2 regions of the Paenibacillus sp. FSL H7-0940 genome follow, and region 2 is predicted to be linked to the other one. Evidence: riboswitches for the same ligand, from Rfam matches in the RefSeq annotation. Region 2 holds a riboswitch; the other holds the start of a gene.
The links. A riboswitch is a leader RNA that binds a small molecule or an ion and turns the genes downstream of it on or off. The one in region 2 is predicted to bind ZMP and ZTP.
Positions count from the first base shown of each region.

Region 1: another riboswitch for ZMP and ZTP. It lies ahead of MHB71_RS16845 (DJ-1/PfpI family protein); the one in region 2 lies ahead of MHB71_RS27955 (TIGR01440 family protein).

Region 1 is NZ_CP150280.1:3,834,154-3,841,653, forward strand. Features, by position in the region: gene MHB71_RS16830 (class I SAM-dependent methyltransferase) at 1-689, opposite strand, end outside; gene MHB71_RS16835 (VOC family protein) at 882-1,265, opposite strand; gene MHB71_RS16840 (GNAT family N-acetyltransferase) at 1,441-1,914, opposite strand; gene MHB71_RS16845 (DJ-1/PfpI family protein) at 1,926-2,528, opposite strand; ZMP/ZTP riboswitch at 2,589-2,670, opposite strand; gene MHB71_RS16850 (GNAT family N-acetyltransferase) at 2,721-3,236, opposite strand; gene MHB71_RS16855 (YfiT family bacillithiol transferase) at 3,270-3,794, opposite strand; gene MHB71_RS16860 (GNAT family N-acetyltransferase) at 3,842-4,381, opposite strand; gene MHB71_RS16865 (hypothetical protein) at 4,381-4,929, opposite strand; gene MHB71_RS16870 (hypothetical protein) at 5,027-5,188, opposite strand; gene MHB71_RS16875 (class I SAM-dependent methyltransferase) at 5,195-5,872, opposite strand; gene MHB71_RS16880 (sporulation protein) at 6,054-6,827, shown strand; gene MHB71_RS16885 (BglG family transcription antiterminator) at 6,996-7,500, opposite strand, start outside.
Region 2 is NZ_CP150280.1:6,350,179-6,357,678, reverse strand. Features, by position in the region: gene atpB (F0F1 ATP synthase subunit A) at 1-284, opposite strand, end outside; gene MHB71_RS27980 (ATP synthase subunit I) at 330-707, opposite strand; gene MHB71_RS27975 (AtpZ/AtpI family protein) at 700-954, opposite strand; gene wecB (UDP-N-acetylglucosamine 2-epimerase (non-hydrolyzing)) at 1,140-2,297, opposite strand; gene upp (uracil phosphoribosyltransferase) at 2,521-3,150, opposite strand; gene glyA (serine hydroxymethyltransferase) at 3,580-4,827, opposite strand; gene MHB71_RS27955 (TIGR01440 family protein) at 5,062-5,655, opposite strand; ZMP/ZTP riboswitch at 5,797-5,878, opposite strand; gene MHB71_RS27950 (low molecular weight protein arginine phosphatase) at 5,975-6,547, opposite strand; gene MHB71_RS27945 (manganese efflux pump MntP family protein) at 6,606-7,166, opposite strand; gene MHB71_RS27940 (L-threonylcarbamoyladenylate synthase) at 7,342-7,500, opposite strand, start outside.

The sequences.
Region 1 (7,500 bases), 2.5 Mb from region 2:
TCATGTTGCTCCAGCGACTTCATTGCACGGAACTCCACACATTCAAAGCCATCTTCCAGCATGTAGCGAAGCTTCTCCTCCGTGAACGCAAGACCACCGCGCATCGACTTCTCTTGATACACCTGCCAATCATTCATAACGATCTCAGGCCCACCAATATCGCCAAAACCAGGAGCAAAACAAGTCATTCCAAAGTATCCTCCAGGCCGGAGTGCATTGTGGATCATCTCTATGTAGGGAATGCGCTGATGTGGCAACAGATGGTGCAGACAACCCGAGTCGTAGACAAGATCATATTCTTGCTCTGGGGATAATTCGAACACAGATCGACATTCAAAATGCACGTCCAGTTGCTCCTCTGCCGCCCTCTCTTTAGCCCAAGCAATAGCTGTCTCCGAAAGATCATAAGCATCTACCTGATATCCTTGGCGGGTTAAATACAACGCATTTCTGCCCGGGCCACACCCCAGTTCCAGTGCCTTACCGCCGCTCAGCACACCTTCGTTCACATGCGCTACCAGATTCTCATCCGGTTTGTTTGGGAAAAAGGGGATTGGTCTGTTCCGATCCTCATAGAAAGGTTCCCAAAACTGCTTGGCAGATCTGAAATCCGCATCGAGCATATCATATAGATCCTGTACACTTTTAATCGTCTTTTCCACAACCACATTCCTCCTTAACTGCTCCATTCAAACCTTCATTTCAGACTATTCACTCCTCGTCATTTTCAATAAATCAGCCACACTCTATTATAACATTTTTACCCAGTAGTTCTCTATTTTTCTTGTGTTTTTCTACTCCAAAACATAAGCTTTTTCCCAACAAAAAAACGACCGACATGAATGTCGACCGCTTGCAATGGTGCTGTTTTAAGTTGTAACTTACTTCGCCCGTTCCAAAACTGCAAAGTAATTTCCTTCGTTATCAGCAAAGTTGAAGACACGCCCCGTTGGCATCTCGACAATCTCTCCAACCGTTACATGTTTACCAGCCAAGTCGGCATATAACTGATCCAGATTTTCGGTGAAGAACATTAACGAAGGTGTGCCCAGATTTACACCCGCCGACATCCGTTCAACGAACTCTTTGTCATGGAGTATAATGCTTGTCTGCGAGTCTGCGGTAGGCGCAATCTCAATCCATCTCATGCCCTCGTCAAGGTTTACTTCATCCACAATGTGGAATCCTGCAACTTCCGTCCAAAATGCCAGTGATTCATCCTGATTGTTGACATACAACATAATCTGGCCGACTTTGCTAAACATGCATCATTCACTCCTCTGATCATCTAATCTCTTAACATCCTGCTTATCATTCCTCAAATTCCAATAGAGTATAACATGCAGGACAGCTTTTTGATCATCTTTCTTTGCAAGTCCATGCAACTTAAACTGAAGTACACTTTTATGCTTCCACTTCAATTAGTTTTTTGAAGTTTCCTTATAATGTTTTAACAAGTGAAACTCTATGAAACCCCGAGGTATAATAGTTCATATCAACACCTTCTTTTTGAAAATTCATTCGTTCATAAAATAGGAGCGCTGCTTCATTTTCTTCATGATCAAGTGTGTAAAGCATGACATCACCACTGCCGAATTCAGCTATTTTTATACATATTTTTGTAATTAGTCCACGTGCTACTCCCTGTCGAAGGTGTGATTTGCATGTAACAACGCCAACGATTTCATATCGGTTAACAGTAGGATGAAAGATATAACCAGCATGACCTATGACAACATCTGCTTCGTCAACCATGACATAATAAGCACTGATACGTTCATCCGTCATTTTTAAAAATAAATCCCAGCGCGCAGGATACTGATCGCGTATAAACGAAGGGAATTGAAAATCATGATCCGTCATCATTTTCAGCACCGCTGGCTGATCAATCGCTTGAAAAAGGCGAATAGTCATCTTTTTATCCCCTACCTTTTAGTGTGCATGTAGACATCTTTTAAGTTACCAGCTTCATAATATGGATACTCTAGTTTTTGTTGAACTTGAAGGACGATCTCCGTAGACGTTAACATTTCGACCAAGTATAGTCCCAGGTCAATGGAAGCCGTAACCCCCGCACCCGTTACCGTATTACCATCACGCACTACACGCGCTGAGATTACTTCTGCACAATAAGGATTCAATAAATCATAAGCAGATGAGTTGGTAGTAGCCCTTTTTCCTTTTAGGAAACCTGCTGCCCCCAACAGTAGAGCCCCGGTACAAATAGATATTTTATAAGTGACATTTTCTGCCGTTCGGACCCATCGCATAAAATCCTCATCAAATCGAAGCGTTCTAGTTGATAATCCACCAGGAAAAAATACTAGATCAAAATCCCCTAGATGAGGTAATACTGCATCGGATTTCATTTTCAGCCCGCGGTCATCTGAAATTTCCTCCTTATCTGCGCAGAATGTCCATGATACGTTTTCCTTTACTTTCAGAATCGCTAGCCAAGTCACTGCTTCATAAAATCCAGCTAAATCCATGCTTGTCATTCCATCAAATAAAACAAACGCCATTTTCATTGCCGCCACCAGTCCTTTCGTTCCCTGAATAATAAATAAAGTGTTTGATCAAAAGATCAAACACTTTGCCCAGGCGTACGGCATATAATATATGTGCTCCCTAGTGGTTCACTCCACGTTTACGCCAGTCACACATAACAGATATTTACAACTAATATACATGACATCTTTCATATTGTATATATTATGAAATTATTGCGTGGCTTTTAACTTCTTCGTAAGATAAAGTACAACATCGTCGTCCATAATCGTTTCTTCACCCGGCTGAATGTAATGATCATGTTTGTGTACACCGTGACCGTCTGGTATGTACCCGCGATGGGCATATAGAACTTGCGCTTTGCCATAATCGGAAAACACACCTACACCAATGCCTGCTACATCCGTTCGTTCCAGAATAACTTCCTCTGCTCGGTCCATCAACCGTGAACCAATACCTTGGCGCTGGAACTTCATTAGTACATTAAAATCGTTAATTTCGGGAATTCCTTGTTCCCTGAAAGACGGGTAGCTGGAATTCCACAATACATTCACGTATCCGGCAAATTCTCCATTCAACTCGGCTACCAAGGTTACGCGTTCCCCATACTGTTGTTCAGCCAAGTAATGAAGATACTGCTCAGGGGATCTCCCCCAACCCTGCTCCTGAAACGCCTTTGATATGATTACAGGATCGTTCTCATTTAATAGTCTGATATGTACACTCATTGATGAATCCTCCTTAAAAGATATTTCTAATAGCTATATTCCCAATCTATCCCGAAGCGATGTGATGTGAGCAACATGGTGTTTGCCGTGCCAAGCATACATGCCCAGATTGTAATCCAGTCTTGTCGTTTCTTCCGATGAGGGATGATAAAATTGTTTGGCATAATCTGCATCTGTCAGCGCGTTTAACAGAAACACCCAACGACGATGGAGGGCATCCAGAATCTGAAGCGAGAATTCGACATCCAGGTCTCTTGAATCACTCAGTTCAGCCCAGCGCTCTTCATAATAAGGCCGAATCGTTGGTGTATCCTCTGTCAGCGCCAACTTGAAACGAATCATACTGTTCATATGGCTGTCTGCCATGTGGTGAATAACCTGTTTGAGCATCCATCCACCTTCTCGATACGGTAGACTTAATTGCTCTTCACTCAATCCCTTTACCGCTTCTCGTGCGCGTTCAGGCAACTCAGCAATGTCCTGAATCCACTTCTCCCGTTGTGCCAAAGTAACTTCACCCGTGTGTACAAATGGTCCTATCGGAAATCTTTCATCCATCCATTATTCCTCCTTGTTTACATGATTTAAATAACTTTAAGCAGGATCTACAGGGCATATTCCATAAGCCAACAGTCTCGCATCTGTCCTTCGTGCTGCTCATGTTTCTCCAACAGCTTAATCTTTTGGAAATCACATTTCTCGTAACAGGATATCGCTCTTAAGTTCCAGGATTGAGGGTCCATAACCACTTTACGGGCTTGTTTTTCATTAATCAGATAAGCCAGCATGGATTGCATCAACTGTGTACCAATGCCTTTATTCCAGTATTCTACCTCACCAATAAACTGATCCGTTCCATAGATGATCTCATCCGTGTCTCCATAACCATACTCCGTTCGCTCTTCTTCCTCAAGCTCATAGAACTGAATGTATCCAATCGGATGTCCTCCATACTCAACGATACAACGAGTAGCACCTTCTTTCTGATTGTAAAAATGCTCTCTCACCTGTTCCAGATCATGCGGCCGATCACGCCCTTCATAGTATTGAAGAACTTCCGGGTCTGACAGCCACTTCACCAGATGTTGTTCATCTTCTGAGTCCAAGAAACGTACAGTGATTTCATTCGATTCATATACATTCATCATTCTGAATACTCCTTATTGATCTCCAGATTCTCACTCGTAACCCAACTCAGATCCTTCCCTAACAAATGCTCGTTGTGAACATAATACACCACGGGATTCTCAAGCGGCTGAGTCGTTCCATCCAAAGATCTGAGCGTTAACCGCAACTTGTAGCTCCCTATCTCATCAGGTATCGCAAACCCTATCAGATTATCAGTTGATTTCATGGTTTTCCCCTGCGCCTTCAGATACTTTTCCAAAATGACTTGATCAAGATAGGAGCTGCCAACAGACGAAGGCATGTACCACGCATCATCTTGTTCTTCAGTGAATGTGACCCCTTCCCATCCAGGGACAACGGGATACACCATATGTTGATCCTTGTCTTCTCTTTTTCGCGTTATCTCTAACTCTACCTCAACTACATCCGTATCAATCTGCCTGATTGTGCCTGCCATCACAACATCCTGGGCACTCACACTTGGAATAACATAGCTGTATATGAGCAGAGTCACCAAGAGAATTATCGTTACTCCCGTAATCCAAAATATTGTACTTTTACGCATCTGTCTGATCCTCCCGTCTGGTTAATCATACTTCTGGAGTAGCTCCTTCTCTGTTAAAGATTGAGTTAACCTATCCAACTCAGGGGATGCCGTCCAATCACTGGAGGTGTTCAATCCATGCTTGATGGTATGTATCGCTACAATAATAACTGCCATCTTCTGTTATCATTTTATATTTTTGCTCCCCGTTCGCCATCTGCTCGAAGCTGGTTTTGACACCCATTTCACCATATTTCTGTTCTGAAAATTCTGTATTCAATCGGCTTCAGCTCCTTATGGCCTGCCAAATATACTTGCATTCTCTTACAGCAATTCTACCATCAACCCGGTTCTCCTTCAGCTTGACTTCCAGCTGTTCCCGGTACTCAGGCTGTGTATAATCCGGGTTTCCGGGGATATCGGAGAGAAAGATGGCAAACTCTTTTTCATCCGAGAAAATCATAAGTGCCTCGTTATATTCCTCAATCTTGATCTCCTTAAAAGCATTTCTTTCCAAACGCTCACGTACCTTTGTTATATCCGTATGAATACCAATCATGACTCCACCCTTTTGCAGCAATCTCCCATGCTCAATAATGGAAGTTGGACCTCTGCGATCGTAGATCAGACCAAATTGTTTATCTTCAAATGGCATCTTTTCTTTTGTGCTGACGCAGACAAATTCCACATTTGTTATCGTGCTTGAATGAAGACTGTTTTGGGCTATCTTTATCATCTCTTCCGAATTATCAACCCCTATAATGTGATCGGTATATTCCGACATTTTCAACGTAAACTCCCCATGTCCACAACCTGCATCGAGCACGGATGTATACTGAGGCAGAAGCTTAATCAACCGCTCTTCAAAAATATCTTCAGCAGAGTTACCTTCCAACGTATACAAAGCTCTACCCTTGTATCCCCCATTACGTTGTGCAATCATATCGTACCATTCCATGCTCATAGAGTTCCTCCTGACAAAAATTCCCTTTATTTAAACATTCGACATAGGTACGTCGATTCTCCTGTTTGGATATACGATATATCTTTGCTAAAATATGAAACGCTTCTCTTCCAGCTTCCGTATTAAGGTCGAAGCCGTATGTATCCCATATAATAAACCATCTGATCCGGAGGTTGAGCGCATGTCATTTTTCAAGAAAATGTTAGCCAGTGTAGGTGTTGGAGCAGCCAAAGTAAATACGGAATTGCATACACCAGAGGTCACGCCTGGAGGAATCATCTCGGGGGTTGTGTACATTGAAGGTGGAGATGTGGAACAGAACGTAGATCGAATCTATCTTTCAATCAAAACCCATTACATACGGGAGCACGATGATCGTAAAGTAAAAGAAACAGCCGTTATAGCCAAATATCTGCTCACCGAAGGTTTCACATTACAGCCTGGAGCCAAATTGGAGAAAGACTTCTCATTTGACCTCCCAGAAAATCTGCCAATTACACTGCATCGTGCAGAGGTATGGGTGGAGACGGGCCTCGATATTTCAAGTGCTGTAGACCCCTCAGACCGGGACAGACTCCATGTTGTTCCTAGCAAAGACATGAACACCGTGCTCGATGCAATTGATATCCTTGGTTTCAAGCTCCGTGAAGTAACCAATGACTATGCGCCGAAGCTGGGCGGTAATCTGCCATTTGTGCAGGAATTCGAATTTGTACCAACAAACAAGTTTCGTGGGCATCTGGATGAGTTGGAAGTGCTGTTCTATCCCATGGGCGATTCGCTGGAGCTGCTATTACAGATCGATCGCCGCGCTCGTGGACTCAGTGGAATATTCTCCGAAGCCATGGGTACGGATGAGAGCTTTGTCCGCCTGCATCTGTATGAAAGACATCTGGCGCGAGGGGCGCATTCTGTCGCTCAAGGACTAGAAGAAATCATTTCCAAACATATCTAATCTATAGTTTGTGTTAACGAATAAAAACCGTCCTCTATCAGACAAATCTGATGAAGGACGGTTTTTCCCTTTCAAAAAGGGAATTAAAAAAAGTTGGAGGATAACAGCGATCGTAAGGTTGTTCTGTACTCGGAGTGTCAGTGGAATTACCCTTAGTGAACTTATATATTAATACACTTCGGTACTTTTCAGACTCAACGTTTCACATACAAGTTGGGCAAAGGCATCGAAGCTGCCACAGGAGCGCAGGCTTTCCAACTTCTCCTCCTGCCGGATCAATTCTACAAACAGATCATAGATCCCCATTGCCTGTTCGTAATCCTCTTTGCAGATAGATAACATAAATACAGCATGTACTTCATTCTCCTCATCCCACGGAATCGGCTTCTCGAGCAGACATACCGATACGGTCGTACGAGTTGAACTCAGCTCCATGGGATGCGGAATCGCCATACCTCTTCCAAGCGCGGTTGAAGCCATCTTTTCCCGCTCCTGCACAGCTGGCCAGAATTGCTCCGTTACAATTTCCTTCTCCAACAGCGCCCCGCTCATCTCAGCCATAAGTGTCATTTTGTCAGGCTGATCGGACCGAAACATGAACAACTGTGGATCAAAGTAACGCAGCAGCGTCATTTCCTCCTGCTCATCACTAGTTCGCACCAGATGAGTGATC
Region 2 (7,500 bases):
GGAAGGCCGAGCATGTTCCCTACAAAAATGAACATAATCATGGAAAGAGCGAGAGAGATAAAATGTTTACCTTTCTTCATATCCATTGTACTGGAAATCAGATTGCGGACGAATTCTACTGCCCACTCCATAAAATTTTGCAGCTTGCCGGGATTTTCAACGGATAATCTCCGTGTTGCCAGTACAGCAAAAATAAAAACAATTGCACCTGTAACTACCAGCATCAACAGAACCGATAGATCCAGTCGAAATCCGCCAAGCATAATAATTGGAGCTTCATGCATATTTTTCTCACCCCTTTCTCGACTTGAAAGCTGCAGCCCTTAACATCATTCTGCTCTGCGGGAATAGACAATCCCTATAATCAATAAGGAATATTGTGCAATGACGAGACCGCCTGCAACCGCATATGTATTGAAGTACTGCGGAAAGCGCATCGATATGAATATACCGAGCACAGCGAATGCCGCTCTTGTCAAAAATCCCAAGTTGACACGCTTCAAGTTACCTTCTGCCGCATCATCAGACATTTTCCTTACTTTGTAGCCCAGGTAAAATGCATTGATCCAGCTAACTCCTGTACCCAGGGCCAGTCCCAAAGCAATTGTCTCCACACGTGGCATAAAGGCCGCTGCGAGAAAACAAATCATAAGAAAGTACATGACGAAAACAGTCATCGATCTGCGGTATCTGGTTAGTTCACTCATCACTTTCCCCCATGATTTTTTTCGCGATAAAGTAGATGCTTACACCGCCTGCCGCAAGAAAAAAGAGAACGCTTACGGCGATCCATATTCCGTTACCTCCGATGGTCTTGTCCAACCAGGAGCCAGCGTAATATCCGGCAACAGCGAGAATGGCAATCTCGATCCCAAAAGCTGTCACGAGTCCCATCGCTTTCCATACATTATCGTCATGGTTACGGGATGAATTTGGTTTGTTCGAATCGGCCATTTTCCACGCCACCCTTGCAATCCCAGTTAATTTTACTGAATGATGAGAGCCTTTGTCAATTGAATGATTTTAGCGTTTTAAAGGGGGAAACGACGGGAATACAGACCCTCAAAGCCCATAAACCCGCGTAAACCGTACAGTTTAACTGTATGCTTGCCCTTTATAAATCCGTCAGAAAAAATGTATTATTTTTTGAATTTTCTGTGAAATGATTCCGGACGCTCACTATTTACACCGAAATGATGCAAAATCGCATTGACAATTCTTTCCGAAGCATGTCCATCACCGTATGGATTGGCAGCCTGGCTCATGCTTGCATACAGGGTTTTGTCTGTAAGCAGAGCTTTGGTCCGTTCATACACACGTTCCTCTTCGGTACCTACCAATTCCAGCGTTCCGGCTTCAATACCTTCCGGGCGTTCTGTTGTATCGCGCAATACGAGCACAGGCACACCAAACGAAGGTGCTTCTTCCTGCAAACCGCCTGAATCGGTCAAAATCAAGTGAGTGTGCGGGTAAAAGTTATGCAAATCCACCACGTCTAGTGGATCAATTAATTGAATACGGGGATGATTCCCCAAGATCGCGTGAGCCGGCTCCTTCACAGCAGGACTTGGATGCACCGGGTACACGATGGCAATATCTTCGAATTCGTCGGCAATCCGTTTGACGGCCTGGAAAATGTTGCGGTGAGGCTCGCCTTGAGATTCACGGCGATGAGCTGTCATCAGCACTAGGCGTTTGCCTTGGGCCCAATCAAGTACCGGGTGTGTGTAGTCTTCCCGTACAGTATATTGAAACACATCTGTTACCGTGTTGCCTGTGACGTACGTACTAGACTCCGATTTATTTTCTTTGGCAAGATTGGAAGAAGACCAATCCGTAGGCGCAAAGTGTAGATCAGCCAGTACTCCCGTCAGCTGACGGTTCATCTCTTCCGGATATGGAGACAGCTTGTTCCACGTCCGCAGCCCCGCTTCCACATGTCCTACCTGAATCTGTTGCAAGAATGCTGCATAGCTCGCTACAAAGGTAGTTAATGTATCCCCGTGAACCAGTACAATATCCGGCTTAGCTTCGGCTAACACTGGCTCCAGACCGCCAAGCACACGAATTGTGATTTCATTCAATGTCTGACGGTCCTTCATCACATCCAGATCATAATCGGGATGAATGTCGAAAACTTCAAGTACCTGATCCAACATCTGGCGATGCTGCGCAGTTACGCAAACAATAGATTCAATAGACTCAGGGTGTTTCTGCAATTCCAAAATAAGCGGAGCCATCTTGATGGCTTCCGGACGCACCCCGAAGATCGTCATGACTTTAATTTTGTTGGACATTCGAGCAAAGCCCCTTTTCTATAAGTTCATGTTCAAAAAGTCCGGTTTTCAGTACCAAGAAGATGGAATGAAGGTAGAAATGGAGTAGCGGAGCGTAGGGAAAACTACGTGAGCCACGGACATTTCGGCTGAATTTCATATTCGATGCCGATGATGCCCTTGGGCATCCTTCGTAATCAAAATTGGACTTTTTGAACAACCTCTTACAAAGCATGCGATATGCTTATTTAGTGCCGTAAAGACGGTCTCCTGCATCTCCAAGCCCTGGAACGATATAACCATGATCGTCCAGACGGTCGTCCAATGCTGCTACATAGATGTCCACATCGGGATGTGCATCTTGCACAGCTTTTACGCCTTCCGGTGCCGCAACCAGGTTCATCATCTTGATTTGGGTACAGCCACGTTTTTTGAGCACGTCAATAGCTGCAATTGCCGAACCACCGGTTGCCAGCATCGGATCAATTACAATCAATTGACGCTCTGTTACGTCTGTAGGCAGTTTGGTGTAGTATTCTACCGGTTGCAGTGTTTCCGGGTCACGGAACAGACCCACATGTCCAACTTTTGCCGCTGGCAACAATTTCACAACGCCATCCAGCATTCCGAGTCCTGCGCGCAGAATCGGCACCAGTCCGAGCATACGTCCAGAGATGACTTTACCTTGTGTTGCAGCTACAGGTGTCTGTACATCAATCGTTTCCAGTTCAACATCTCTTGTAATCTCATAAGCCATCAACGTTGCTACTTCATCCACCAATTCACGAAAATCTTTCGTATTCGTACGCATGTCGCGTATAAACGTCAGTTTGTGTTGAATCAAAGGGTGATCACATATTACTAATTTTCCCATCTAATTTGTCCCTCCGGTAAGTTCTTCATGTTCAGCATTTCCAAATATACCTAGCCACCATTCATGGGCTCGATAAATCCTGTATATTATATCATCACCAACAACGAATTACACCATCAAAGGGCACCCAATCATTACAGATTACCGAATCCTATAAAAAACAGGACCGGAAAATGATCCATCCGGTCCTGTTTTGCTCCTGCTGTTATGTCGTTAAGAAAATGAAAATGATGAATACAATGGCACTCCGCCTACAGAATGATCCTTCGATCGCTGTTATCCCCAGATTTTTTTTATTCTCCTTTTAACAAGGGAAAAATCCGGAGATAAAGGCGAACGCTTCGCTTCTGCGGTCTCATTCTGTCTGCTTCGTTTTTTTGTATCCCATTTTAAGAACATCTCAAATACAAACAGCATGAGCAAAGTTTTTTAGTATTTAAGATCTGTATAGAGCGGGAATTGGTCTGTCAGTGCAGTCACTTCTGCACGGGCTTCATCCAGCTTCGCTGTATCTTTTGGATTTTTCAGCGTTTTAGCAATGATCTTACCAATAGCGACCATCGCTTCTTCGTTCATGCCACGGGAAGTTGCAGCAGGTGTACCAATTCGAATACCACTTGTTACAAACGGGCTTGTAGGGTCGAATGGAATGGCATTTTTGTTCACGGTAATACCGATGGAATCAAGCACATGCTCAGCTTCCTTACCTGTGATGTTCACACTGCGTGTGTCGATCAGCATCAAGTGGTTATCTGTACCACCGGATACGATGTTCAATCCTTCAGCGATCAGTGTTTCAGCCAGAACCTGTGCGTTTTTCACGACATTCTCAGCATACGTTTTGAACGATGGTTGCAAAGCTTCACCGAATGCTACCGCTTTGGAAGCGATCACGTGCATCAAAGGTCCACCTTGGGAACCTGGGAATACGGCTTTATCAATCGCTGCTGCCCACGCTTTGCGGCACAGAATCATACCACCACGAGGTCCACGCAGCGTTTTGTGTGTAGTTGTTGTTACGAAATGCGCATGTGGAACCGGGTTTGGATGCAAACCAGCAGCAACCAGTCCTGCGATGTGAGCCATGTCCACCATGAACAAAGCGCCTACATCATTGGCGATGGAAGCCAGCTTTTCAAAATCAATGGTACGCGGATATGCACTTGCACCTGCAACGATCAGACGAGGGCGGTGTTTGAAAGCCGCTTTGCGTACTTCATCATAATCAATCAGGAATGTATCTTCCTGTACGCCGTATGCTACAAAGTTGTACAGCAAACCAGATGCGTTAACCGGGCTACCGTGTGTGAGGTGTCCACCATGGGCAAGGTTCATACCAAGTACAGTATCACCAGGTTTCAACGCTGCAAGATAAACTGCCATGTTCGCTTGTGCACCGGAGTGAGGTTGAACATTCACGTGTTCTGCTCCGAACAATTCTTTTGCACGATCACGCGCGATGTCTTCAACGATGTCCACATGCTCACAACCGCCATAGTAACGTTTGCCTGGATATCCTTCAGCGTACTTGTTGGTCAGAACAGATCCCATTGCTTCGATTACTGCTTCACTTACGATGTTCTCGGATGCGATCAGTTCGATGTTGTTCTGTTGACGTTTCAGTTCAAGATTCATCGCTTCCAGTACTGCCGGGTCATTCTTGCGCAATTGTTCCATGATTAAATTCCTCCCAGGTATAAGTGAAGTTATAAAGCGAAACTACAGTGGTTACACTCCTGACTTCGATTGCATCACCATCTTCCGATCGCTGTTATCCCCGGATTTTTTCTGAACTCCCTTATAATAAGGGGAAAATCTGGGGATAAAGGCGAACACTTCGCTTCTTCAGATTGGTGTTGCACTCTCCGTTTTCGTGTAAAGTCTAATTTAGCTTTATATTGGTTGAAGATATCAGTCACAAAATGTCGAATCTGGTTGTTCTTCCACACGATACACCGCGCGTTCGCCGCCAATCAACTTCGGACGGGTCAACGCTGTGGTTACACGAGCATCTCCAACATAGCGGAGCGCTGTACGATAGGGTACGGCTACATGCCGGAGATGCATCCCAATCATCGTCTCCCCAATGTCAAGTCCCGCATGGGCCTGCACATGTTCAGCCAGGCATGGATCGGTCAGCGAACGATATGCTGCGGATGCCATTGAACCTCCGGCCTTGGGCACGGGTATAGCACCAACCTCGGTCAATCCAAGTCGAGTAAGCACAGAACGTTCCATTACCAGCGCACGGTTCAGATGCTCACAACATTGGAATACCGTGTCAAAACCGAACTCTTCCTGCACCTCGCGTATACCCGCAAGAAGCTGCTGTGCCACTTCAATGGCACCACTCGTACCAATCCGAGCGCCTGCGACTTCACTTGTGCTTGTACCGATCACAACGATCTGTCCAGGCCCAAGCTGTCCGGCAAGCGCCAGTTCATGCAGAATAGACGCGGTCTGTTCCTGCAATCCGGGTTGTTCCGAATCTAACTCTATAGTCATCCTATTATCGCCTCCCGATAAAATCATGCCCGCTGTCTCTTGGTTGTCCTTCGTATTCTTGCACGGCATCTCAGGTACTATTATAGCGAATAATCAGATGAAAGACGAAAAAAAGAGCAGTCTGCGGGTAACGCAGAATTGCTCTTTTGCCCAGGCGACCGGCCGTTTGTTCCGGTGCTCCATCGTGGTTATGCCCACTTCGTCGCCAGTTACACCGGATCCCTGTTTTCCCCTTCATCATAAAACAACCCGCGGCTAAAATCAACGGTTAATTTACATCACGTGTCCTATTTCTATAACCTGCCTCGCAGGATCAGAATTATCCCAGCTTATCCAAAAGCCGGTCCAATGCCGTCCGAATCTCAGCTGCAGCTATATTGTAATCATCACGACTTCCCCCAAACGGATCGGAGATGTCGAAACTTGGAATTCGTTGTCTAATCTCAATGGCTCGCTCACGCTCCGATGCCAGGATCTCTTGGCCAAGGGCACGTTTCATCTCAAGCGTTGCAAACAGGCTGTCCAACTCCTGAACATCACTTAATACCTGTTCATCATCCTCCACATATTCTTTCAATGTATAGGTTTTGTGGACTGAATCGGGAAAAACCTGCATGACATGTTGCTTATGACTCCGTGTTAATGTAAGAACCAGATCGGCCCAACCTACCAGGTTAGAGCTAAGCTGTGTGGAATGAGGTGGACCTTCAACGTTATGATCTCTCAAAACCGCTTCAGCATGTCGGGAGATCGGCATACCCGACGTTGCTGCCACACCTGCGGAGCGAACCTCTACCTGAATGCCACGCTCCGATGCCAATTTTCGCAAAAGCCCCTCTGCCATGGGGCTGCGGCACGTATTTCCTGTACACACGAATAAAATATGTTTCATTGTGTTAGCCTCCCCATTTTACATATGATGCGAATGATATGATATCTCAAGTTTTATTCTAAAATATAAACAAAAGTCCAAACGCAAGCAAGATTGCGCCACCAATTGCTTCGCCGTAATCCCCGAGATTCTGGCTCACCCGACGGCCTAATAGCAGACCCATAACCGACATCACCCCGCCACACACACCGAAAGCAAGTACAGTTAAGATCAGATCACTGCTGAACATCCCTAAGGATACGCCAACGGAGAATGAATCCACACTTACGCTGAGGGAGAACAAAACAACGCCGAGCAGGGAACGGTGGTCCACCAGCTTTGTATCGCCTTCACGGAATGCATTCAGAATCATATGAGCACCCAGCAAAACAAGCAATCCACCTGCCGCATACGTCGTAATGTCACCGAGCAGGGAGCTAACGTATTTGCCCATATACATGCCGATGAGCGGCATGATGATATGAAATAGCGCCGTTACAATACTGATTCGCAATACATCCCGCAGCCGAATGCCCTTCATGCCAATTCCGATCCCGAGTGAGAACGCATCGAGGCCAAGCGCAATAGCCATGATCAAAATGGTTACCAACTGCCCTACATGGGCAGACACATCCCACATCCCCATACCCCCAAGTCACGTAAAGGTTCTTGTACACGATATGCGGACAAGGACCTAAACATGACCGATGAAAGGCAAACGGCGACGGATGTCTGGTCAGTTGCTGGCTTTATAGAATCTTGATTTTGTTTTGGAAAAAGAGTGATTACTCTCCTGACTGTATGATCAGGAGAGGTTATAAGGGGCGCTGGTTGCCAACTTGTATGAGTTGGTTCCCCGCAGCCTTGAGCAGCCGATTCATGACGGCTGCTCCCAGCCCTTCGCGTGAGCAGGCTTCAGCCACAATATATGTGGCGCCTTGCTCATCGCAGCTGCGCAGCGCGGCGTATAGCCG